DNA from 3 places in the Pseudomonas extremorientalis genome. Region 2 is predicted to be linked to each of the others. Evidence: riboswitches for the same ligand, from Rfam matches in the RefSeq annotation. Region 2 holds a riboswitch; each other region holds the start of a gene.

The links. A riboswitch is a leader RNA that binds a small molecule or an ion and turns the genes downstream of it on or off. The one in region 2 is predicted to bind cobalamin.
Region 1: it holds a riboswitch for cobalamin, as region 2 does, so the genes downstream of both, LUU92_RS19365 (ABC transporter substrate-binding protein) here and cobO (cob(I)yrinic acid a,c-diamide adenosyltransferase) in region 2, are expected to answer to the same signal.
Region 3: it holds a riboswitch for cobalamin, as region 2 does, so the genes downstream of both, cobW (cobalamin biosynthesis protein CobW) here and cobO (cob(I)yrinic acid a,c-diamide adenosyltransferase) in region 2, are expected to answer to the same signal.

The regions. Positions count from the first base shown of each region.
Region 1 is NZ_CP089519.1:4,306,893-4,314,603, forward strand. Features, by position in the region: gene LUU92_RS19330 (amino acid aminotransferase) at 1-260, shown strand, start outside; gene LUU92_RS19335 (hypothetical protein) at 361-570, shown strand; gene ptrR (putrescine utilization regulator PtrR) at 584-1,456, opposite strand; gene LUU92_RS19345 (aldehyde dehydrogenase family protein) at 1,560-2,942, shown strand; gene LUU92_RS19350 (protealysin inhibitor emfourin) at 2,999-3,304, opposite strand; gene LUU92_RS19355 (M4 family metallopeptidase) at 3,319-4,380, opposite strand; gene LUU92_RS19360 (DNA/RNA non-specific endonuclease) at 4,511-5,437, shown strand; cobalamin riboswitch at 5,474-5,668, shown strand; gene LUU92_RS19365 (ABC transporter substrate-binding protein) at 5,771-6,781, shown strand; gene LUU92_RS19370 (FecCD family ABC transporter permease) at 6,778-7,711, shown strand, end outside.
Region 2 is NZ_CP089519.1:4,648,127-4,655,837, forward strand. Features, by position in the region: partial or broken gene LUU92_RS20845 (cobyric acid synthase) at 1-434, opposite strand, end outside; gene cobD (threonine-phosphate decarboxylase CobD) at 431-1,420, opposite strand; gene cbiB (adenosylcobinamide-phosphate synthase CbiB) at 1,413-2,321, opposite strand; gene bluB (5,6-dimethylbenzimidazole synthase) at 2,318-2,968, opposite strand; gene LUU92_RS20865 (cobyrinic acid a,c-diamide synthase CobB) at 2,965-4,272, opposite strand; gene cobO (cob(I)yrinic acid a,c-diamide adenosyltransferase) at 4,269-4,880, opposite strand; cobalamin riboswitch at 4,960-5,206, opposite strand; gene LUU92_RS20875 (C40 family peptidase) at 5,372-5,911, opposite strand; gene LUU92_RS20880 (C40 family peptidase) at 6,056-6,685, opposite strand; gene hda (DnaA regulatory inactivator Hda) at 6,895-7,599, opposite strand.
Region 3 is NZ_CP089519.1:2,849,563-2,857,273, reverse strand. Features, by position in the region: gene LUU92_RS12740 (magnesium chelatase ATPase subunit I) at 1-395, opposite strand, end outside; gene cobN (cobaltochelatase subunit CobN) at 395-4,156, opposite strand; gene cobW (cobalamin biosynthesis protein CobW) at 4,160-5,221, opposite strand; cobalamin riboswitch at 5,315-5,514, opposite strand; cobalamin riboswitch at 5,639-5,844, shown strand; gene LUU92_RS12725 (CbtB domain-containing protein) at 5,942-6,130, shown strand; gene LUU92_RS12720 (CbtA family protein) at 6,142-6,843, shown strand; gene LUU92_RS12715 (cobalamin biosynthesis protein) at 6,840-7,232, shown strand; gene cobM (precorrin-4 C(11)-methyltransferase) at 7,302-7,711, shown strand, end outside.

The sequences.
Region 1 (7,711 bases), 340 kb from region 2:
TGGCTGAAATGCGCCTGCGCATCCGTGGCATGCGTGAGCAGATGGTCGCCACCCTGGCCAAGGCTGCTCCGGAGCACGACTTCAGCTTCGTCGGCCGCCAGCGCGGGATGTTCTCCTACTCCGGCCTGACCGTTGAGCAAGTTACCCGCCTGCGCAGCGAATTCGGCATCTACGCACTGGATACCGGGCGTATCTGTGTGGCGGCGTTGAACCAGTCGAACATTGATGCAGTCACAAAGGCAATCGTTCAGGTGCTGTAAATCTGTAGCCGTTGCACCAGAAGGGGAAGCCGATGGCTTCCCCTTTTTCGTCTCCAGCCCCTAGACTGAACCTCGACCGCCCCTTTGCTGTGAGTACCTTATGAGAAACGACGACCTGGACCTGCGTGCCGACCGCGACGAGCTGGACCACTTCCCCCCGCGTGCACCGCAAGCAAAGCGCCAGAAGAGCCTGGTACTGCAAGTGGCGCTCGGTGTATTCCTTGGCGGCCTGGCGCTGTGGCTGGTGCAGTTGGGCGCAACTGCAATCATGGCAAAACTGGCCATGGGCACCCTGCAATTCGGCGGCTGATACCAATCACAATCTAGGAAGCAACCAGATCGCGTTCCTCCAACAGCTTTACAAAGCTGTTGAGGCTCTGTGACACCGTCCCGCGCCGCCAGATCAGCCAGGTATTCAAAATCCGGAAGTTGTCCGTCAGCGGCCACACACTCACCGCCGCCGACCCCGGCATGCTCTCGAGCATGCTGCGCGGCATCAGCGCCAGCCCGGCGCCGGCACTGACGCAGGCGAGCATGCCGTGGTACGACTCAATCTCGAAGATCTTGCCCGGCACCGCGCCATCCTGTGAGAACCAGCGCTCAAAATGGTGCCGATACGAGCAGTTGGAGCGGAAAGTGTAGATGTTCTCGCCATTCACATCCTGCCCCCGGGTGATCGGCGCGTGATGCAGCGGCGCGATCACTACCATCTCTTCCTCGAATACCGCCACGCCTTCCAAGGTGGCATGCAGCACCGGCCCGTCGACAAACGCCGCCGCCAACCGCCCCGATAACACGCCTTCGATCATCGTGCCCGACGGCCCGGTGCTCAGGTCCAGCTCGACCTTGGTGTGTTTCTGGTTGTACGCCGCGAGCAACGCCGGGATACGCACCGCCGCCGTGCTCTCCAGCGAACCGAGGGCAAACGCACCCTGGGGCTCCTCCCCCGCCACTGTCGCACGGGCCTCCTGCACCAAGTCGAGGATGCGCCGCGCATAGCCGAGGAAGTTCCAGCCCGCCGGCGATAGACGCAAGCGGCTTTTCTCGCGGATAAACAATTCCACGCCCAGGTCCTGCTCCAGTTGCTTGATGCGCGTGGTCAGGTTCGACGGCACGCGGTGAATCAACTGCGCGGCGGCGCTGATGCTGCCTTGCTCGGCAACGGCCTTGAAGATTTCCAGCTGCACCAGGTCCAAGTCATTCTCCAATCGTGAATATATTGCTTAATATTATTCAGTTTCCAGAAAAGATATAGCCCCGTAGGCTGAACCCAACCTCATCATTCAGCAGGACGGTGCCATGAACGCGACTACCCACGCCCTCTCGATCAACCCGGCCAACGGCGAAACGGTCGGCAGCTACCCGTATGAAACCACGCAGCAACTGGATGCCGCCCTTGAGCGCGCCACCCTCGCCTTCCGCACCTGGCGCCGCCAGCCGGTCAGCCAGCGCGCCGAGTTGCTGCTGAGCCTGGCCAGCGCCCTGCGCGAACAAGCCGAAGACATGGCGCAGATGATCACCCTGGAAATGGGCAAACCCATCGCCCAGGCCCGTGCCGAAATCGAAAAATGCGCGCAGCTCAGCGAGTGGTATGCCGCCCACGGCCCGGCCATGCTCGCCCCGGAACCGACGCAGGTGGACAACGGCAGCGCCCAGATCGAATACCGCCCACTGGGTCCGATCTTCGCGGTGATGCCGTGGAACTTCCCGGTGTGGCAAGTGCTGCGCGGCGCCGTGCCGACCATGCTGGCCGGCAACACCTACGTGCTCAAACACGCACCCAACGTGATGGGCAGCGCTTACCTGATCCAGCAGGCGTTCCACACCGCCGGTTTTGCCAAAGGCCTGTTTGAAGTGGTCAACGTGACCAACGACGGTGTCTCCCAAGCCATCGCCGACCCACGCATCGCCGCCGTCACCCTCACCGGCAGCGTGCGCGCCGGTATCGCCATCGGCTCCCAAGCCGGTGCCGCATTGAAAAAATGCGTGCTGGAACTGGGCGGCTCCGACCCGTTCATCGTGCTCAACGACGCCGACCTCGATGCCGCCGTACAAGCCGCCCTGATCGGCCGTTTCCAGAACAGTGGCCAGGTCTGCGCCGCCGCCAAGCGCCTGATCATCGAGGAAGGCGTGGTGCAAGCCTTCACCGCCAAATTCCTCGAAGCCAGCCGCGCCCTGGTGATGGGCGACCCGACTTCAGCCACCACCTACATCGGCCCGATGGCCCGCTTCGACCTGCGCGACGAGCTGCATGGCCAGGTCCAGGCCACCCTGGAAGAAGGTGCGACCCTGCTGCTGGGCGGCCATAAAGTACCCGGCACCGGTAATTACTACGCGCCGACCGTACTGGCCAACGTCACCGACCAGATGACCTCGTTCAAACAGGAACTGTTCGGCCCCGTGGCCTCGATCATCACCGCCCGCGACGCCGACCACGCCGTGGCCCTGGCGAATGACAGCGAGTTCGGCCTCACCGCGAGCATCTTCACCCGCGACCCGGCGAAGGCGCGGGACATCGCCAATCAGCTGGAAACCGGCGGCATCTTCGTCAATGCCTTCAGTGTCTCCGACCCTCGGGTGGCGTTTGGCGGGATCAAGAAAAGCGGGTTCGGCCGCGAGTTGTCGCACTTCGGTGTCCGCGAGTTCTGCAACGCGCAGACCGTGTGGCTGGATCGCACATAAATCAGAGCAGCGCCTGACCTGTGGCTCACCACAGGCATGCGGTGGCCTGAAATTGTTTATGCACGAATATGCCGCCGCACACACTGCACCAACCCCTCCAGCGCCTGCGACTTCACTGGCGCGAGCACACAGACCGTGTGTTCGCGCTGGTCCTCCTTCACCGTCAGGGTGTAATGCACCTGGCCCGGGTTACCGGGCGCGGGTTCACTGCTTTGCGGCAGTTGAAAGAAGTCGCACGCCTCGACCAACTGCCGCAACTCCTGCTGGTCCTGCTCGGGCAGGCTGTCCAGCTCAACCGTACGCGGCTTGGCCAGGCCCGGAAAAAAAGCAGGCCCGCCGTTTTCCTTCAGCGAAATTTGCATGGTTGCTCCTCACGTCAGACTGAAATACCGACCGCCTTCCAGCCCTCCTTGACCGCCTTCTGCTCATCCTTGTTCGCGCCGTAGAGGCGACCGGCAACATCGTAGGTAATGCGTGCAAAGCGCAAAAACCCTGAGTTCGGCCGCAACCGCGCATCACGCAACGCGTCGTACCAGATGCGCCCGGCACGTTCCCAGGCAAACCCGCCGATTTTCGTCGCCACCTGGTAAAACGCATGGTTGGGAATACCGGAATTGATATGCACCCCGCCATTGTCCTCGTAGGTCTGCACAAAATCATCCATGTGTCCGGGCTGAGGGTCCTTGCCCAGCAGCTTGTCGTCAAACGCGGTGCCGGGGGCTTTCATCGAGCGCAGCGCGGTGCCTTTGATCTTCTTGGTAAACAGCCCTTTGCCGATCAGCCAATCGGCGTCCTCGGCCTTTTGTTTCAACGAATATTGCTTGATCAACGAACCGAACACGTCCGACAACGACTCGTTCAACGCGCCGGACTGATTGAAATACATCAGCTTGGCCTCATCCTCGGTCACACCGTGGGCCAGCTCATGGCCAATCACGTCGAGGGCGACCGTGAAGCGGTTGAACAGCTCGCCGTCCCCATCCCCGAACACCATCTGGGTCGAGTTCCAGAACGCATTGTTGTAGTTCTGGCCAAAGTGCACGGTAGCGTCCAGGGCCATGCCGGCATCGTCGATGGAGTTGCGGTCGAAGACCTGATCGAAAAAGTCGAAGGTGGCACCCAGCCCATCATAGGCCTCGTCCACCGCCGCGTCGCCACTGACGGGCTGGCCTTCGCCACGGATGAGTTTGCCCGGCAGGCTGTCGCTGCCCTCGGCGCTGTAGATCGAGCGTCGCTTGTCGGCGCCCATGGCCAGCGCCAGGTGCGCCGGGCCCTTGGCGGGCACCGCGACCATGCGCAGCGAGCGGAAGGTGCTGTCCTTGGCGCGGGTACGCAGCGCGACATCCCGTTGCGCTTTGTCACCGTTACGCGCGATCTGGTCGAGCATATAGGGCGGGATCAGGCAGAAAATCGGGTTACGGTAATGGCGATCACACATGGGCTGGCTCCTTGTTGGCGTGTGCTGAACGTCCGGGTGACCGTTTGAGGATAGCCCCCAGGGGTTAGTGCGTATGATCAATTGTCATTAATCTATGTTGCAGTCGTGTTTATCCAAGGAGGACTGACCGATGCCCGCACGTAAAACCAAAATCGACCTCGCCTACCGCCCCCGGCTCGCCGACCTGCGCCCGTTGATCGCGCCGAGCCCCACGCTGCTGGAGGCCAGGGCAGCGACACCCCGCGTCACACCGGCCAAAGACTTGAAGGACCGAAGTGGCTACGCAGAAGACTTTCTCGGCAGCTTCGGGGTGCCCTGGCCCACACTGGAAGAAGCATTGGCGAGCGATGCCCAGAAGCGCCTGGACTACACGCACTTCTCCATAACGATGTCACGCGCCAAGCGCCTCGCGCTGTATGTGGGCGTCAACATCGACGGCGGCCAGCATGTGGACATCATCCGCAGCAACGACACCTGGGCCTACGATGGCCGCCTGCCGGTCGACGCCCAAGTCGGCGAAGCGCTCTACGCCGGCAATGGCCTGGACCGCGGCCACCTGGTGCGCCGCCAGGACCCCAATTGGGGCGACGTGGCGCAAACCGCCAACCTCGACACCTTCCACTTCACCAACTGCTCGCCGCAGATGAGCGGGTTCAACCAGAAGACCTGGCTGGAACTCGAAGACTACATCCTCGACAACACCCAACGCTGGAAAGCCCGGGCCACGGTGTTCAGCGGCCCGGTGTTCGCCGACGACGACCGCATTTACCGGGGCGTGCAGATCCCCAAGGCGTTCTGGAAGGTGGTCGCCTACCTGAGCGATGACGGCAAGCCTTCGGCCAGCGCCTACATGATCGATCAGAGCCGCGAACTGGGCCAATTGGACCTGGTGTTCGGCCAACTGCGCACCTACCAGCGCAGCGTGATCCAGATCGAGCGCCTGACCGGCATCCGCTTCGGCAACCTGGCCGACTACGACGGCTTCAGCAACGAAGAACGCGCCACCGGCACGCGCATCGAAGCGCTGATCCAGGGGCCCGAGGACATTCGTCTCTGACCGGGCACGCCGTGGGCTATGTCGCCCCGCCTTAATCAACTACCATACCGCGCCGGTTCCCAAACGGGACTAATAGGGAATCCGAGGCGCGGTACACCCGCGCCAACCGGAACTGCCCCCGCAACTGTAGATGCCGAGCCTGCTCCTCGATGCCACTGGACCTCGTCCGGGAAGGCTGGAGCCTGGCGACGACGCATCAGTCAGGAGACCTGCCGGCCCAAGCTCAATCACTAACCGGCGGGGTGTCCGGGAAGGACATTCTTGCCTGTCGCTCCCCCGGAGCCCGAGAGTGAATTTCCGAATGGCACGTACGCTTCACTCGGAGATCGCCCCATGCTGCCACGCGTTACCGCCCTGCTCACAGGCGTTGGCTTCTGTGCCCTGGCCCAAGCCGCGCCCACTCACTACCCGCTGACGGTGGAAAACTGCGGCAGCCAGATCACCTTTGCGCAAGCTCCCACCCGCAGCGTGACCATCGGCCAGGCCGCCACCGAGATGCTGTATGCCCTGGGCGTGGCCGATAAAGTGGTCGGCACCTCGCTGTGGTTCAACAGTGTGTTGCCGCAGTACAAGGCACAGAACGATAAAATCGAGCGCCTGGCCAACAACGAACCGAGCTTCGAAGCCGTGATCGCCAAGCGCCCGCAACTGGTGGCCGCCGAGCTGGAATGGGTGGTCGGCGCGCAAGGTGTGGTCGGCACCCGCGAGCAGTTCCATGAACTGAAGATCCCCACCTACCTGCTGCCCTCCGACTGCGAAGGCAAGGACAACCTGGTGGGCGCCGACGGCACGCGGCTGGAGCCGTTTCGCATCGAGACTATCTATAAAAGCATCCGCCAACTGGCGCAGATATTCGACGTGCAGGAGCGCGGCCAGCAGCTGAACGACGAACTCAAGGCGCGCCTGGCCAAATCCGTCGCCACCGTGCAGGGCAAAGGCCTCAAGCAGGCCAGCGCGCTGGTGTGGTTCTCCAGTGCCGAGATGGCCAGCGATCCATACGTGGCCGGCCACAAGGGCATCCCCGAATTCATGCTGCAAACCCTGGGCCTTTCCAACGTGGTGCAGTCCGATGAAGAGTGGCCCGCCGTGGGTTGGGAAACCATCGCCAAGGCCAACCCGACCTTCCTCGTCATCGCGCGCATGGACCGCCGCCGCTACCCGGCCGACGACCATGAAAAGAAACTCGCCTTCCTGCGCAGCGACCCGGTAACGCGCAACATGGACGCGGTGAAAAACAACCGCATCATCATCCTCGACGCCCTGGCGTTGCAGGCCAGCATCCGTATGTTCGACGGCCTTGAACAACTGGCCACGGCCATCGACGGCTACGACCTGCCAAAATGATGCGCGCCCTGCTCGCCCTGGCCCTGCTCCTGGTTGCCGTCCTCGCCGGCGTGGCCATTGGTGAAACCGCCATCTCGCCACAGGTGGTGCTCCAGGTACTCGCCAACAAACTGTGGGGCGCCGGCTACGTGCTCGACCCCATCGATGAAGGCGTGGTGTGGAACTACCGCCTCACCCGCGCCCTGGTCGCCGCCGCCTGCGGTGCCGGGCTGGCCACCTGCGGGGTGATTTTGCAATCGCTGTTGCGCAACCCGCTGGCCGATCCCTACTTGCTGGGCATCAGCGCCGGCGCTTCGACCGGTGCGGTGCTGGTGGCGTTGATGGGTGTGGGCGGCGGCTTGGTGTCGTTGTCGGCGGGCGCGTTTATCGGCGCGATGGCGGCGTTTGCCCTGGTGATCCTGTTGGCGCGGGCCAGCGGTTCGGTCAGTGGCACCGGCCAGATCATCCTCGCCGGTATTGCCGGCTCGCAATTGTTCAATGCGCTCACCGCGTTCCTGATCACCAAGTCGGCCAGCTCCGAACAGGCGCGCGGCATCCTGTTCTGGCTGCTCGGCAATCTAAGCGGCGTGCGTTGGCCCTCGGTGTGGCTGGCGGTGCCGGTGGCGGTCGCCGGCTTGGCCGTGTGCCTGTGGCACCGCCGGGCGCTGGATGCGTTTACCTTTGGCAGCGACTCGGCGGCGTCCCTCGGTATTCCGGTGCGCCGCGTGCAATTTGTGCTGGTGGGCTGCGCGGCGCTGGTGACGGCAGTGATGGTGTCGATTGTCGGCTCTATCGGTTTTGTCGGGCTGGTGATTCCCCATGCCGTGCGCCTGTTGCTTGGCACCGGGCATTCGCGGCTGTTGCCCGCCAGCGCCTTGGGTGGCGCGTTATTCCTGATTGCGGCGGATGTGCTGTCGCGCACGCTGATCAAGGGCCAGGTGATTCCGGTCG
Region 2 (7,711 bases):
TCGTTGGCGCGCAGGTTGATTTCCGCCGGGGAGCCAGCGCCTTCCACCATGACCACGGGATAGGCCTGGCTCAACCGGGCGTGGGAGGCCAGCACCGCCTGCATCGCAATGGCTTTGTAGTCGTGATAGGCCACGGCGTTCATGGTGGTCACGGCACGGCCGTGGATGATCACTTGGGAGCCGGTGTCGCTGTTGGGTTTGAGCAGCACCGGGTTCATGTCGGTATGAGGCGCCAGGTTGGCGGCCTGGGCCTGCACCGCCTGGGCGCGGCCGATTTCACCACCTTCGGCGGTCACGGCGCTGTTGAGCGCCATGTTCTGCGGCTTGAACGGCGCCACGGCCACACCCTGGCGCACCAGCCAGCGGCACAACGCGGTCACTAACGTACTTTTGCCGGCATCGGAGGTGGTGCCCTGCACCATCAGCGTACTCATGTTGCGTCCTTATAGGCGGCCAGGGCGTCGTCGAGGCGCTGCCAGTCGGCCTCAGTGTCGGGCAGGCCGAAACGCAGGCTGCTGTCGTGGACGAACAGGCGCAGCAGAATGCCGCGCTGGGCCATGAATTCGTGCACACGTTCGGCATGGGGCGTGATCAGCCATTGGAACAAGGCACAGCCGCCCTGAGGTGGAAAGCCGTGGCGCACCAGCAACGCGAACAAGCGCTGGCCCGCCTCTATGCAACGCGTGCGTTGCCGCGCATGCCCGGCGGTGTCGCGCAGGCACCCTTGGCCCAGCACCCGCGTCGGTCCGCTGACCGCCCAGGGGCCGACCTGCTCGGCGAGCAACTTGAGCAACTTGCGCTCGGCCAACACAAAGCCCAGCCGCACGCCGGCCAGGCCGAAGAACTTGCCGAACGAACGCAGCACGATCAAACCGACCTGATGCGCCTGGCCGGCCAGGCTCAGTTGCGGGGTGACGTCCATGAAGGCTTCATCCACCACCAGCCAGCCGCCGCGCTGGGCCAGCCGCGAGTGCCAATCCAGCAGGCGTTGCGGGCTCAGGCTCAGGCCGGTGGGGTTATTGGGGTTGACCACCACCAGCACGTCGAGGCCATCAAGAAAGAAGTCGACTTCCTGTTCCTGCACTTCGCGCACCACGTAACCGGCACGGCGCCAGGCTTCGGCGTGTTCGGCATAGCACGGCGACAGCACGCCGACCTTGCCGGCACGACGCAGTCGCGGCAACAACTGGATCGCCGCCTGGGAACCCGGCACCGGCAATAGATGCGCAGCGCCGTAGTATTCGCTGGCGGCCTGCTCCAGGCCGTCGTCGGTTTCCGGCAGGCGCGCCCAGGCACGCAGGGGAATCTCGGGGATCGGCCAGGGCCAGGGCGCGAGCCCGCTGGACAGGTCGAGCCAGTCGGCTTCGGCTATCCCGTACTGAATCGCTGCCTTGCGCAGCCGGCCACCATGCTCAAGCATAGAATTGCGCCCCCGCGCACAGGATCAACAGCCACAACCATACGCCGCGCTGCACCAGTTGCCAGCCCCGATCGATGGAATCGGCATCCGCCGCCGGGCCTTCGCCCAGTTGCGGACGATGGTGCACTTCGCCGTGATAGATCGCGGCACCGCCCAGCTCCACGCCCAGGGCGCCCGCACCAGCGGCCATGACCGGGCCGGCGTTGGGGCTGTCCCAGGTCGGGCCCTGGGTGCGCCAGCATTTGAGCGCCAGCCGGGTCTTGCCCAGCAACGCGTAGGTCAACGCCACCAGGCGTGCGGGAATGTAGTTCAGCACATCGTCGATTTTTGCCGCCGCCCAACCGAAGCGCTCAAAACGCTCGTTGCGATAACCCCACATGGCGTCGAGGGTGTTGCTCAGGCGGTAAAGCACCACGCCCGGCACACCGGCCACCACAAACCAGAAAATCGCAGCGAACACCGCATCGCTGCCGTTCTCCAGCACCGATTCGGTGGCGGCACGGGCGACTTCGGTGCGGTCCAGCTCGCTGGTCTGGCGGCTGACCAGGTAGCTCACGCGTTTGCGCGCCGCCTCCAAGTCATCACTGCGCAGGGCCTGGGCCACCGGGATCACATGCTCGCCAAGGCTGCGCATGCCAAGGGCGCAGTACAACGCCAAGATCTCCAGTACCCAGCCAATGTAAGGCGCCCACGACAAGGCCGTAGCCAGCAGCGTCAGCGGCACCACGGCGATAAACCACGCGGTCACGCCATGGCTGCGCCAGCCACGGCCACCGGTATTGAAACGTTGCTCGATGCGCCCGGCAAAATCGCCGAACGCCACCAGCGGATGCCAGCGCCTGGGTTCGCCCAGCAGCGCATCCAGCGCGACTGCAGCGACACACAGCAAGGCCACACTCATTGACTCACTCCCCACGCATTTTCATACAACATGTCACTCAAGGGCCGAGGCTCGGTCCAGCCTTCGAGCTGCAACATCGGTGCCGGGTAGAACTCGGCTACCGGCCCCAGGCACAACACGGCCAGGGGTTTCGCACCGGGCGGCAAACCCAGCAGATCGGCCAGCGCCTGGGGTTCGAACAACGAGACCCAGCCCATGCCCAGGCCTTCGACCCGCGCCGCCAGCCACAAATTCTGGATAGCACAGGACAATGACGCCATGTCCATTTCCGGCAGGGTGCGACGCCCGAAGATGTGCCGCTCGCGATCATCCATCAACGCCGCCACCAACACTTCGGCACAGTCGTGAATGCCTTCGACCTTGAGCTTCATGAACTCATCGGAACGCTCGCCCAGGGCTTCGGCGGTGCGTAAGCGTTCTTCTTCCACCACCTGTTGAATCTGCCCACGCAACTGGCGATCGCTGATGCGAATAAAGCGCCAGGGCTGCATCAGGCCGACGCTGGGCGCCTGGTGTGCGGCCTGGAGCAAGCGGTGGAGCAGCTCGGGGGCGACAGTGCCGCCGCTGAAGTGGCGCATGTCGCGGCGTTCGGCGATGGCGCGGTAGACGGCGTCGCGGTCGGCCTGGGGAAAAGCGTTGTCGCTCATAGTGCTGGATCGGGCGCGAACAATGCGGCCACCGCCTGGGGATTGGATGGGAAATAGAAGTGTACGTAGGACGCCGTCATCCGCCCCTGCCGATACACCGCCTCGGCACCGCGCCCGCCATTGGGGCTCAGGCCACGGGCAATCGGTTGCCATTCAGTGGTGGTCAGGGAATGGTGATAGGTATGGCCACGCAGGGTGCCTTCCGGCAATTCGACGCTTTGCAGGGCCAGGGCCGCCAGTTTCTTTTGCATCACCGCGTCGCCCTGCAACAGGCCGAGCAGTTCAGCGCGGATGCCGTCGACATCGGTCAGCGAGTCCAGCAGGTAGAGCATGCCGCCGCATTCGGCAAGCAAGGGTTTGCCGGCCGCGTGGTGAGCGCGAATGGCGTCGAGCATCGGGATGTTTTCCGACAGCGCCTGGTGGTGCAATTCGGGGTAACCACCGGGCAGGTAGAGGCTGTCGGCATCGGGCAATTGGCGATCGTGAATCGGCGAAAAAAACTTCAGCTCAGCGCCCATTGCGCGCAGCAGGTCGAGACTCGCGCCGTAGGTAAAGGCGAAGGCCTCATCGCGGGCCACGGCAATGCGCACGCCCTTGAGCAACGGCTCAGCCTCGATCACTTGGGGCGCAGCGAACGTCACCGGCGGCGGCAAGGCGACTTCGCAACTGCTGCCCAACGCTTGGGCGGCGGCGTCCAGGCGTACATCGAGGTCATTCAGTTCGCTCGCTTGCACCAGGCCGAGGTGGCGACTGGGCAGTTCGATACCGGTCTCGCGTGACAATGCGCCATACCAGCGCAGGCCCTCGGTGAGGCTGCCTTCGAGCAGTTGCGCATGACGCAGGGTGCCGACACGGTTGGCCAATACGCCGGCGAATGGCAGATCCGGCTGATAGCGCGCCAGGCCCAATGCCAACGCGCCGAAGGTCTGCGCCATGGCCGTGCCGTCGATCACCCCCAGCACCGGCACGCCGAAGTGTCGCGCCAGGTCGGCGCTGGAGGGTGTGCCGTCGAACAGGCCCATCACGCCTTCGATCAGGATCAGGTCTGCCTCCCCCGCCGCTTCCCACAGCAAACGACGACTTTCCTGCTCGCCCACCATCCACATATCCAACTGATACACCGGCGCACCGCTGGCGCGTTCGTGGATCATCGGGTCGAGAAAGTCCGGGCCGCATTTGAACACGCGCACCTTGCGCCCCAGGTTGCGGTGCAAACGGGCGAGCGCGGCGGTGACGGTGGTTTTGCCCTGGCCGGACGCCGGAGCGGCGATCAAAACGGCAGGGCAATGACGGGGCTGATTCAAAGTTCGACGCCCTTCTGTGCCTTGATACCCGCCTGGAACGCGTGCTTGAGCATGCCCATTTCGGTGACGGTGTCGCCCATTTCGATCAACTCGGGCTTGGCGCCGCGGCCGGTGACCACCACGTGTTGCATCGGTGGACGGGCTTGCAGGTCGCTGAGGACCTGGTCCAGGTCGAGGTAGCCGTGCTTGAGCGCGATGTTCAGCTCGTCCAGCACCACCAGGCCGATGGAGGGGTCTTGCAGCAATTCGCGGGAGACCGCCCAGGCGGCCTCGGCGGCGGCGATGTCGCGCTGGCGGTCCTGGGTTTCCCAGGTGAAGCCTTCGCCCATTACATGGAAGCGCACTTGCTCGGGGAAGCGACGGAAGAACAATTCTTCTCCAGTGCTGTTGCGCCCCTTGATGAACTGCACCACACCGCACTGCATGCCGTGGCCCATGGCACGGGCCAACATGCCGAACGCGGAGCTGCTTTTACCTTTGCCGTTGCCGGTCAGCACCAGCAGCAGACCGCATTCGTTGGGGGAGTTGGCGATGCGCTCGTCGATCACGGCTTTTTTGCGCAGCATGCGCGCCAGGTGGCGTTCGTCGCGGTCGGGGGAATCGGTCATGGCAGCTCTCCGTTGGGGCTGGACAAAAACGGCGGGCAGGAAAAAAGAAAAGCAGACAGCCAAGCATCGCCCACCGTGATGCTGTTGGATGTTGCAGGCCGGTCTCCGGGCTCATGAGTGGCGTGCTGGCTGAAGGCAGGCCAACGCTGCGCCTTCCCATATCGCAGGCGATACAGTGGCAAAAGGCAGCGTCTTGACTCATTTACCGTTGCGGGGGCAGCGCCGGAATCGCGGCGGCACTGTGTAGAAGTGCGCTCACTCACCGGCTTCCCTGTTTCACTCTGTCGACCCGTGGGTCACAGAGCACCTGGAACAAGCGGCGAAGGGTAGTAGGTTGGGGGTGGAGCGTCAATTAAAGCAACTTGAAGTCGACACAAAACAACTGTGGGAGGGGGCTTGCCCCCGATGGCGGTGGATCAGCCCAGTTATCTTTAGCTGACACACCGCTATCGGGGGCAAGCCCCCTCCCACATTTCGATTCGAGTCTGGCGCTAAGGATTGCGTGCCAGGTTGCCCGGCAACACGCGCTTGGCGCTCAAATAGGCATTCTGCCAATAGGCCTTGGACAACGTGTCCAGCTTCACCGTACCGCCGGTTTGTGGCGCATGCACAAAGCGCCCTTCACCCACGTAGATTCCGGCGTGGCTGACCTGGGAACCGCCACCGGTGGCGAAGAACAGCAGGTCGCCGGTCTGCAGGTTCTGCTCGCTGACGTCCTGCGCGCGCATTACGATCAACTCGCGGGTGGTACGCGGCAGGGAAATCCCGGCGGCATCGCGGAAGACAAACCCGATCAGGCCGCTGCAATCAAACCCGGAGTCCGGCGTGTTGCCGCCCCAACGGTAAGGCGTGCCGACCAGGCCCAGCGCGCGGAAGAGTACGTCTTCAGCTGCGGGCGAGAAATTCTGGGTGGAATAGTTGAACACCGGCTTGGGCTTCACCGCTACGGGAGCGGGCGGCGGTGTGCGGCTTGCGCAGGCGCTGAGCAGCGCGGCGCAAACAATGAGAATCAGGCGGGCCGAGGTCGACATGTGCAGAACAATCCTGGTCTGGATGCGGCTTTCGCTGCCGAACGCTGAAAACCAGAACGCGCAAGCAAAGCTCGCGCGAACGGATTACAACAATGTCCAGGGATTCTAGCGCTTACACGTCAAACTTCAAGTATCACTTTAAGTTTACTTGCTAGCGGTAACCGTCGTCGGGGCCATGGCGAGTGCGCGCTTGGCTTCGATGAAGGTTTTGCTCCAGTAGCTGTCACCCAGGTTATCGACCCGGACACCGCCACTGCGACGGCTGCTGGAGTGGATAAACTGGTTATCGCCCAGGTAGATACCGGCGTGGCTCACACGACCACGGCCTGCCGTACTGAAGAAAAGCAGATCACCAGGCTTGAGGTTGTTGCGTGCGACCAACGGTGCATTCACGTTGATCATTTCGCGGGTGGAGCGCGGCAGATTCATGCCGGCCTCTTCACGAAACAGGTAGCCGATGAAACCGCTGCAGTCGAAACCGGCTTCAGAGGTACCACCGAAACGGTAACGGGTACCGATCAGGGACATGCCGCGTTCGAGGATGCTGTCGGCCAGGACTGGAAGCTGATAAGGCTTGTTGCCGGCGAAGTCGGCCAGTTCCTTTTCCGTTGCGACTTCTTCCTCATAAACAGAGGCAGATTGTGCAGCAACGAATTTTGCCTGATTTTGAACCTGTGGTTTCTGCTGATCTGCCACCTGCTGAGGGTGGGAGGCGCAACCAAACAACAGGGTAACGAGTGCGAGGGGCACGAGGGGTGCGAAGCGATTTAGCATGGGCACGACCGTGGCTGATATGTAAAGAAGTCGAGACTATGCCTTCTATCACATCGATTTGCAAATTCAATCGTGCTCTATGTGACTTCGCGATTGGACTATGACATCTAAGCCGTAATTCCATTTATCGGTTCGAATGCGAAGCCCAGCCGGCAGAAACGCAGGTTTTCTGGCGCCCGTAAAATGGCGAACCACGCAAATTCAATGAGTTACCAGCCCAACGTTTCCTTGAGAAAAGGGATCGTCAATTTTCTTTGCGCCTGCAAGGACGCCTGATCGAGCTGCTCGAGCAAATCGAACAGCGCACTCATGCTGCGGGTGCCTCGAGTAAGGATAAAGTGCCCGACTTCGTCGGTGAGGTGCAGGCCGCGACGGGAGGCCCGCAATTGCAGGGCACGCAATTTGTCTTCGTCGGACAGCGGGCGCATCTGGAAGATCAGCGCCAGGGTCATGCGCGACTTGAGGTCGGCCAGCTTGATCGGCAACTCGCGTGGCGAAGTCGACGCGGCAATCAGCAGGCGCCGACCGCTGTCACGCAAGCGATTGAACAGGTGAAACAGCGCTTCTTCCCAATCCGCCTTGCCGGCGATCGCCTGCAAGTCATCCAGGCACACCAGTTCGTATTGCTCAAGGTGATCGAAGATGCCGATACCGCGATCCATCAACTCGGCCAACGGCAGGTACACCGCCGGTTCGCCCATCTGCTCGAACCGCAGGCACGCAGCCTGCAACAGGTGGGTACGCCCTACGCCGTGCTTGCCCCACAGATAGATCAGGCTTTCAGTCCACCCGGCGTCGGCTTCGCAGAGCCGCTCGACATAGCCGAGTGCAGCGGCATTGGCGCCTGGGTAGTAGTTGATGAAGGTGGCGTCGTCACGCAGACGCACACCCAAGGGCAGCTGAATCGGTTTCATGCTGACTGAACGGCTCCGAACGAACCGTTAGTGGCCTCTGTGTAAAGTTTGCAAAGTTTATACCCGTGACGCCGGGCGCACAATGCAACAGACCCCAAGCAAAATCAAAGGT
Region 3 (7,711 bases), 1.8 Mb from region 2:
TCGCGCTCGATCAGGTTGGTGCCGCTGGCGGCCACATCCAGCAGCAGGTCCACCAGATGGTCGGGCAGCAAATTGACTTCATCGACGTACAGCACGCCACCGTCGGCCTTGGCCAATACACCGGGGGAGAATTGCGCCCGGCCTTCGCCCAATGCGGCGTCCAGGTCCAGCGTGCCGACCAGGCGCTCTTCAGTGGCGCCCAAGGGCAAGGTCACGAACTGACCACTGGCCAGCAGGTCGGCCAGACCCCGCGCCAGGGTGGACTTGGCCATGCCGCGCGGGCCTTCGATCAGCACACCGCCAATCTTCGGGTCGATAGCGGTCAGGCACAGCGCCAGTTTCAGGTCTTCGGCGCCGACCACGGCGGACAGCGGGAAATGGGGAATATCAGTCATCAGCTGTCTTCTTCTATATCCAGCAACAGGTTTTCCAACGCCTCGCGGTATGCCCCCGGTTCCTGCCACATGCCACGCTGCTGGGCTTCCAGCATGCGCTCGGTCATGTCGCGCAGTGCATCGGGGTTGTGCTGTTGCACAAAGGCCCGGGTGTCGGGGTCGAGCAAGTAGGCGTCGGCCAACAGTGCGTATTGGTGATCGTCAATCAGTGCGGTGGTGGCGTCGAAGGCGAACAGATTGTCCACCGTCGCGGCCATTTCAAACGCACCTTTATAGCCATGGCGCTTCACGCCTTCGATCCACTTGGGGTTGGCGGCGCGGGAACGGATCACCCGGTTCAGCTCTTCCTTCAACGTGCGGATCTTCGGCAGGTCAGGCTGGCTATGATCACCGTGGTAGCTGGCGGCCTTGTCGCCGCTCAGGGTTTCCACGGCAGCGAGCATGCCACCCTGGAATTGGTAGTAATCGTTGGAATCGAGCAGGTCGTGCTCGCGGTTGTCCTGGTTCTGCAAAACGGCCTGCACCTGGCTCAGGCGCTGGGCGAATTGCCCGCGGGCGGCAGTACCTTCGTCGGAACCGCCATAGGCGTAGCCGCCCCAGTTCAGGTAAACCTCGGCCAAGTCTTCACGGCTTTGCCAGAGACGCCCGTCGATCGCGCCCTGCACACCGGCACCATACGCGCCGGGCTTGGCACCGAAGATGCGCCAGCCGGCCTGTTTTGCCGCGGCCTCTGCGTCCAGGCCCGAAGCCAGCAACGCTTCACGCTCACTGCGCACCTTGGCGGCCAGCGGGTTCAGCTCGTCCGGTTCGTCCAGCGCAGCCACCGCCTGCACCGCCGCATCGAACAGGCGGATCAGGTTGGCAAAGGCATCCCGGAAGAAACCGGACACGCGCAACGTTACATCAACGCGCGGACGATCCAGCAGGCTGACGGGCAGGATTTCAAAGTCATCCACGCGCTGGCTGCCCGTCGCCCATACAGGGCGCACGCCCATCAGCGCCATGGCCTGGGCGATGTCATCGCCGCCGGTGCGCATGGTCGCGGTCCCCCAAACCGACAAGCCGAGTTGGCGCAGGTGGTCGCCATGGTCTTGCAGGTGCCGCTCCAGAATCAGGTTGGCGGATTGGAAACCGATGCGCCAGGCGGTGGTGGTAGGCAGGTTGCGCACATCGACGGTGAAGAAGTTGCGCCCGGTCGGCAACACATCCAAACGCCCACGACTCGGCGCACCACTGGGGCCAGCGGGCACGAAACGGCCGCTCAAGGCATCCAGCAAACCGCGCATTTCTGCCGGGCCACACGCATCCAGCCGAGGTGCCACGACAATACGCAGGCTTTCGATTACGGCCTTCACGTCCTCCCAACCGGGCTCTTCCAATTGCTCAAGCGGCCCTTCCAGGGCTTGCTCGATCAATCGCGCCGCGTAAAGCTCCAAGCGTTCACGGGTATCGCCGGCGGTACGCCACAACTGCCCGTCGATCTTCTGTAGCACCAGCGGCCGGCGTCCAGTCCAGGGTTCGGCCAGGGCGCAGTCCAGCGGGTCGAAGCCCAGCTCGAAGGCCTTGGCCAGCACGCGCAGCAAGCTCGACTGCGGGCCACGGCCATCGCCACGCGGGATGCGCAGCAGCGCCAGCAAGGTATCGATACGCAGGCGACCCTCGGGTGACTCGCCAAAAATATGCAGGCCGTCGCGGATCTGCGATTCCTTCAAGTCGCACAGGTAGGTATCCAGGCGCGGCAACCACACGGCGGCATCGGCGTCGCTCTCCAGCTCAAGCTCCTGGTCGATGCGGGTTTCGCGCACCAGCTTGAGAATGTCCTTCTGCAGCTCCAGGGCGCGGTGCGGATCGAGCAACTGCGCTTCGTAATATTCGTCCGCCAGCAGCTCCAGGTTACGCAGCGGGCCGTAGGTTTCGGCACGGGTCAGCGGCGGCATCAGGTGGTCGATGATGACTGCCTGGGTGCGCCGCTTGGCCTGGGCGCCCTCGCCCGGGTCATTGACAATAAACGGATATATATTCGGCAGCGGCCCCAGCAACGCATCGGGCCAGCAGTTTTCCGACAGGCCCACGCCCTTGCCCGGCAGCCACTCCAGGTTGCCGTGCTTGCCCACATGGATCACGCCGTGGGCGCCGTAGGTGTGGCGCAGCCAGAAGTAGAACGCCAGGTAAGCGTGGGGCGGCACCAGGTCCGGGTCGTGGTACACGGCGCTGGCGTCCACTTGATAACCCCGCGCCGGCTGGATGCCGATAAACGTCAGGCCCAGGCGCAGGCCGGCGATCATCAGGCGACCGTCGCGGCACATCGGATCGTTCTGCGGCGCGCCCCAGCGCTCCAGCACCGCCTGGCGATTGGCTTCGGGCAGGCACTGGAACATCGCCTCGTACTCGTCCAGGCCCAGGCTTTGATGGCAAGGGCGCAAGTCGAGGCTGTGCAGATCGTTGGTGACGCCGCCGAGCAACTCGTGGATCAACGCCGTGCCGCTGTCCGGCAATACGTCCGGCAGCGGATAGCCTTCGGCTTGCAAGGCACGCAGGATGTTCAGCGCCGCCGCCGGTGTATCCAGGCCCACGCCGTTGCCGATGCGACCGTCGCGGGTCGGGTAGTTGGCGAGGATCAGCGCAATGCGTTTCTCCGCATTCGGCACCCTCGCCAACTCGACCCAACGCCGCGCCAGCTCGGCGACAAAATCCATGCGTTCCGGCGCAGCGCGGTAGCACACCACGTCCGACTGGCTGCGTTCGCTGCGCCAGGCCAGGTCCTTGAAGCTGATGGGCCGGCTGATGATGCGCCCATCCAGCTCCGGCAACGCGATGTGCATCGCCAGGTCGCGGGGGCCGAGGCCCTGCTCGCTGGCCTCCCAGCCGGGCTGGTTGTCCTGGGCACAAATGGCCTGGATCACCGCGATATCGCGGCGAAACGGGCGTAAATGCGGCGCTTCGGGGCTGGATTGGGCGAAGCCGGTGGTATTGAGGATCACCGCCGCGCCGACCTCATCCAGCAGGTCCTCGACCACCGCCAGGCAGCCGGGCTCTTTCAAACTGGCCACCGCCATCGGCAACGGGTTAAGCCCCGCTGCGTGCAGGCGCTGGCAGAACACATCGATAAAACCGGTATTGGCCGCCTGCAAATGGGAGCGGTAGAACAACACCGCCGCCACCGGCCAGTCGGCGTTCCAGTCTGCCTGCCAATGGTTCAGGCGGGCGCTGGCGTGGTGCGGGTGATAGATCGCCGTGCGTGGCAGGGTTTGGGGCTCGGCCCAGGCATAGGCGCGCCCCAGGTAGGCGCTGGCCAGGCAGCGATAGAAATCCAGGGCATTGCCCAGGCCGCCCTGACGCAGGAAGTGCCACAGCCGATCACGCTCTTCGGCACCGACGGTGCTCAGCCCGCTGAGTTCCGGGTCCGGGCGATCATCCCCCGGCACCAGGATCAGCTGCACACCGCGCTCGGCCAATTCCACCAGACGCTCGATGCCGTAGCGCCAGTAACCGATACCGCCATGCAGTGAAATCAGGATGACCTTGGCGTGGCGCAGCACCTCATCGACGTACAAGTCGACCGACGCATGGTTCTGCACCTGCATCGGGTTGGCCAGGCGCAGGCTCGGGTAGTCGTCGGGCAACTGTCGGGCCGCTTCGGCCAGCAGCGCCAGGCTGGAATCGCCGCTGCACAGGATCACCAGGTCAGCGGGGGTTTGGCCAAGGTCGGCAATATTGTCGTCCGAGACGAAACCACCGGGCTGGGTCCTGAGCAGGTGCATGGGTCAGACGCTGAGGGCGGCGCGCAGTTGCGCTTCGAGGCCCGCCGCGTCCAGTTCCTGGCCGATCAGCACGAGGCGCGTGGTGCGTGCTTCTTCAGCGCCCCAGGCACGGTCGAAGTGTTTGTCGAACCGCGTGCCCACACCCTGGATCAGCAGGCGCATCGGTTTGTTCGGGATGGCGGCGAAACCTTTGACGCGCAGGATGCCGTGTTGCACCACCAGTTGCGTCAGGGCATCGAGCAGCAGTGCTTCATCGGCTTGCGGCAAGTCGATGGAAATCGAGTCAAACGCATCGTGGTCGTGGTCGTCTTCACCTTCGTGGTGATGATCGTGGTGGCTGTGGCGGCCGTCGATGTGCTCTTCGGAACCGGCGCCCAGGCCGATCAATACGTCCAGGGGCAAGCGACCACTGCTGGCTTCGACGATCTTCACCGCCGGCGGCAGCTCCTCGGCGACTTCCAGGCGCACGCGGGCCAGGTCTTCGGCATTGATCAGGTCGGCCTTGTTGAGGATCACCAGGTCGGCGCTCGCCAGTTGATCGGCGAACAACTCGTGCAACGGCGATTCGTGGTCCAGGTTCGGGTCGAGTTTGCGCTGTGCGTCCACCTGGTCCGGGAAGGCAGCGAAAGTGCCGGCGGCGACGGCCGGGCTGTCGACCACGGTGATCACCGCATCCACGGTGCAGGCACTGCGGATTTCCGGCCACTGGAAGGCTTGCACCAATGGCTTGGGCAATGCCAGGCCGGAAGTTTCAATGAGGATATGGTCGAGATCGCCGCGACGGGCGACCAATTCGCGCATCACCGGGAAGAATTCTTCCTGCACGGTGCAGCACAGGCAGCCATTGGCCAATTCGTAGACGCGGCCGTTGGCCTCTTCTTCGGTGCAACCGATGGAGCACTGCTTGAGGATTTCACCGTCGATGCCCAGCTCGCCGAATTCGTTGACGATCACCGCGATGCGACGGCCCTGGGCGTTGTCGAGCATGTGGCGCAGCAAGGTGGTCTTACCCGAGCCGAGGAAGCCGGTGACGATGGTAACGGGGAGTTTGGCCAGTGTTTTCATCGGATGCCCTTGGGGGCGGGCATATGGGACGATTGGCGCTGCGACGGCGCGCAGCAGCGGATTTCGTCACCGGATCACCCCGCCCGGTTGAAGTAGAAAATCGGTTGCGAGGCAGGTCTCCTGGCTTGGGGCTTGCGGGTCTTGCGACCGGCGCTGGCTGCGCCTTCCCGCCTTGTCGGCAGTGGCGTGGCAGTCAGCTGAACCCTTTACAGTTGCGGGGGCAGCCGCGGCTTGGACCGCGTTCCCTTCTTAGCTTCGGCCTGGGCCGAAGAACCTCGAGGGTGCAAGGCTACGCAGTGCTTGGGGGATGGTCAATGATGGGGTTGGGTTGGCTTGAGTACATATCCATTGCTGCGGTAACGGACATGCCCCCAGAACGCACATCCCCAATTGACTCCCCTCCCACCCCCATGCTCTCCTACACATCTTGTTTCGGGTGCCCTGCAAAGGGTGAAACGGGAAACCGGTGACTCATGCACACACGCATGACAGTCCGGTGCTGCCCCCGCAACGGTAAGCGAGCGAAACGTCATATCCACTGTGCCAGTCGGCATGGGAAGGCGACGTTTTCAGGCATTGAGCCCCTCGCAAGCCCGGAGACCGGCCCGAAAAAATCAGATAACAAACCCGCGGTGGGCGGGCGCTGTTCAAAGCCCTGCGTGCCTGGCTCGCGGGGCTTTCATGCGCTCGTTTCACCCTGACACCTGAAAGGGACGCGCCATGTCGATCATCAGCAGCACTTCGCACGCCACCAGCAGCACCTCTACCTTGGGCCAACGCCTGACCGCCGCCATCGGTGCGTCGATCCTCGGCGCGTGCCTGGTGTATTTCGCCGGCTTCTCGCATATCGAGGCGGTACACAACGCTGCCCACGATACCCGCCACAGCGCCGCGTTCCCGTGCCACTGAGGCTTGCCGACATGATCAAGCGTATTGCGCAAACCGCAGGTTTCACCGGCCTTCTGGCTGCCCTGTTGCTGACTTTGCTGCAAAGTTTCTGGGTCGCCCCACTGATTCTGCAGGCGGAGACCTTTGAAAAGGCCCCGGCAGCGGCTGAGCTGCACGCACACGCCGACGGCGCAGCTGCACATACCCATGACGCCGAAGCCTGGGAGCCTGAAGACGGTTGGCAACGCGTGCTGTCCACCACGGGTGGTAACCTGGTGGTCGCCGTTGGCTTCGCCCTGATGCTGGCCGGCCTGTACACCCTGCGGGCACCGACCCGTACCGCCCAAGGCCTGCTCTGGGGCCTGGCGGGTTATGCGACCTTTGTATTGGCGCCTACCCTGGGCCTGCCGCCCGAGCTGCCGGGCACCGCCGCCGCTGACCTGGCCGAACGGCAGATCTGGTGGATCGGTACTGCCGCGTCTACTGCAGCCGGTATCGCGCTGATCGTGTTCGGTCGCAACTGGCTGCTCAAGGCGCTGGGCGCGGCAATCCTGGTGGTGCCGCACGTGATCGGCGCGCCACAACCGCAAGTGCATTCGATGCTGGCCCCGGAAGCACTGGAAGCGCAGTTCAAGATTGCTTCGCAGCTGACCAACGTGGCGTTCTGGCTGGCCCTGGGCCTGATCAGCGCCTGGCTGTTCCGCCGCAACCGTGACGATCGATACTCGGCGTGAAACTGGTCGTCGGCCTGGGCTGCCGGGAGGGCTGTGATGTCCACACCCTGCTGGCCTTGTTTGACGCCGCCCTCGTCGAGGGCGGTATCGAGCGCCACCGTATCACTGCCCTGGCCAGTCTTGATCGCAAACAGGAAGAACCCGGGCTGCTGGCCTTGGCCGCGCTGCTGAACCTGCCGTTGCAGTGTTTCAACGCTGAACGACTGGCGATTTATGCCGACCGGCTGAGCCATAAATCGGACGTGGCTTTTGCCCACACCGGCTGTTACGGCATCGCCGAAAGCGCCGCCCTGGCCCTGGCCGAACAGCTCGCCAACGCCCCTGCGCGCCTGCTGATCACCCGCCGGAAAACCGTCCAGGCCACCTTTGCATTGGCGTGCGCCGACTGAAAACCCGATAATCGCCCCTTTCGATCATGAGCAGATTTCATGCTCGCCCGTTTTTCATCAGGATTTCCCATGACCGTCTACTTCATCGGCGCAGGCCCCGGCGACCCGGAATTGATCACCGTCAAAGGCCAACGGCTGATCCGCAGTTGCCCGGTGATCATCTATGCCGGCTCGCTGGTGCCGGCGGCGGTACTGGAAGGTCATCAGGCAGAAACGGTGACCAACAGCGCCGAACTGCACCTGGAACAGATCATCGACCTGATCAAGGCCGCCCATGCCAAGGGCCAGGATGTGGCACGCGTGCACTCCGGAGACCCCAGCCTGTATGGCGCGATCGGCGAGCAGATCCGCCATTTGCGCGAGCTGGGCATCCCGTTCCAGATCATCCCTGGCGTTACGGCGGTGGCCGCTTGCGCGGCCCTGCTGGAAACCGAGCTGACCCTGCCCGACATTGCCCAGAGTGTAATCCTGACCCGCTA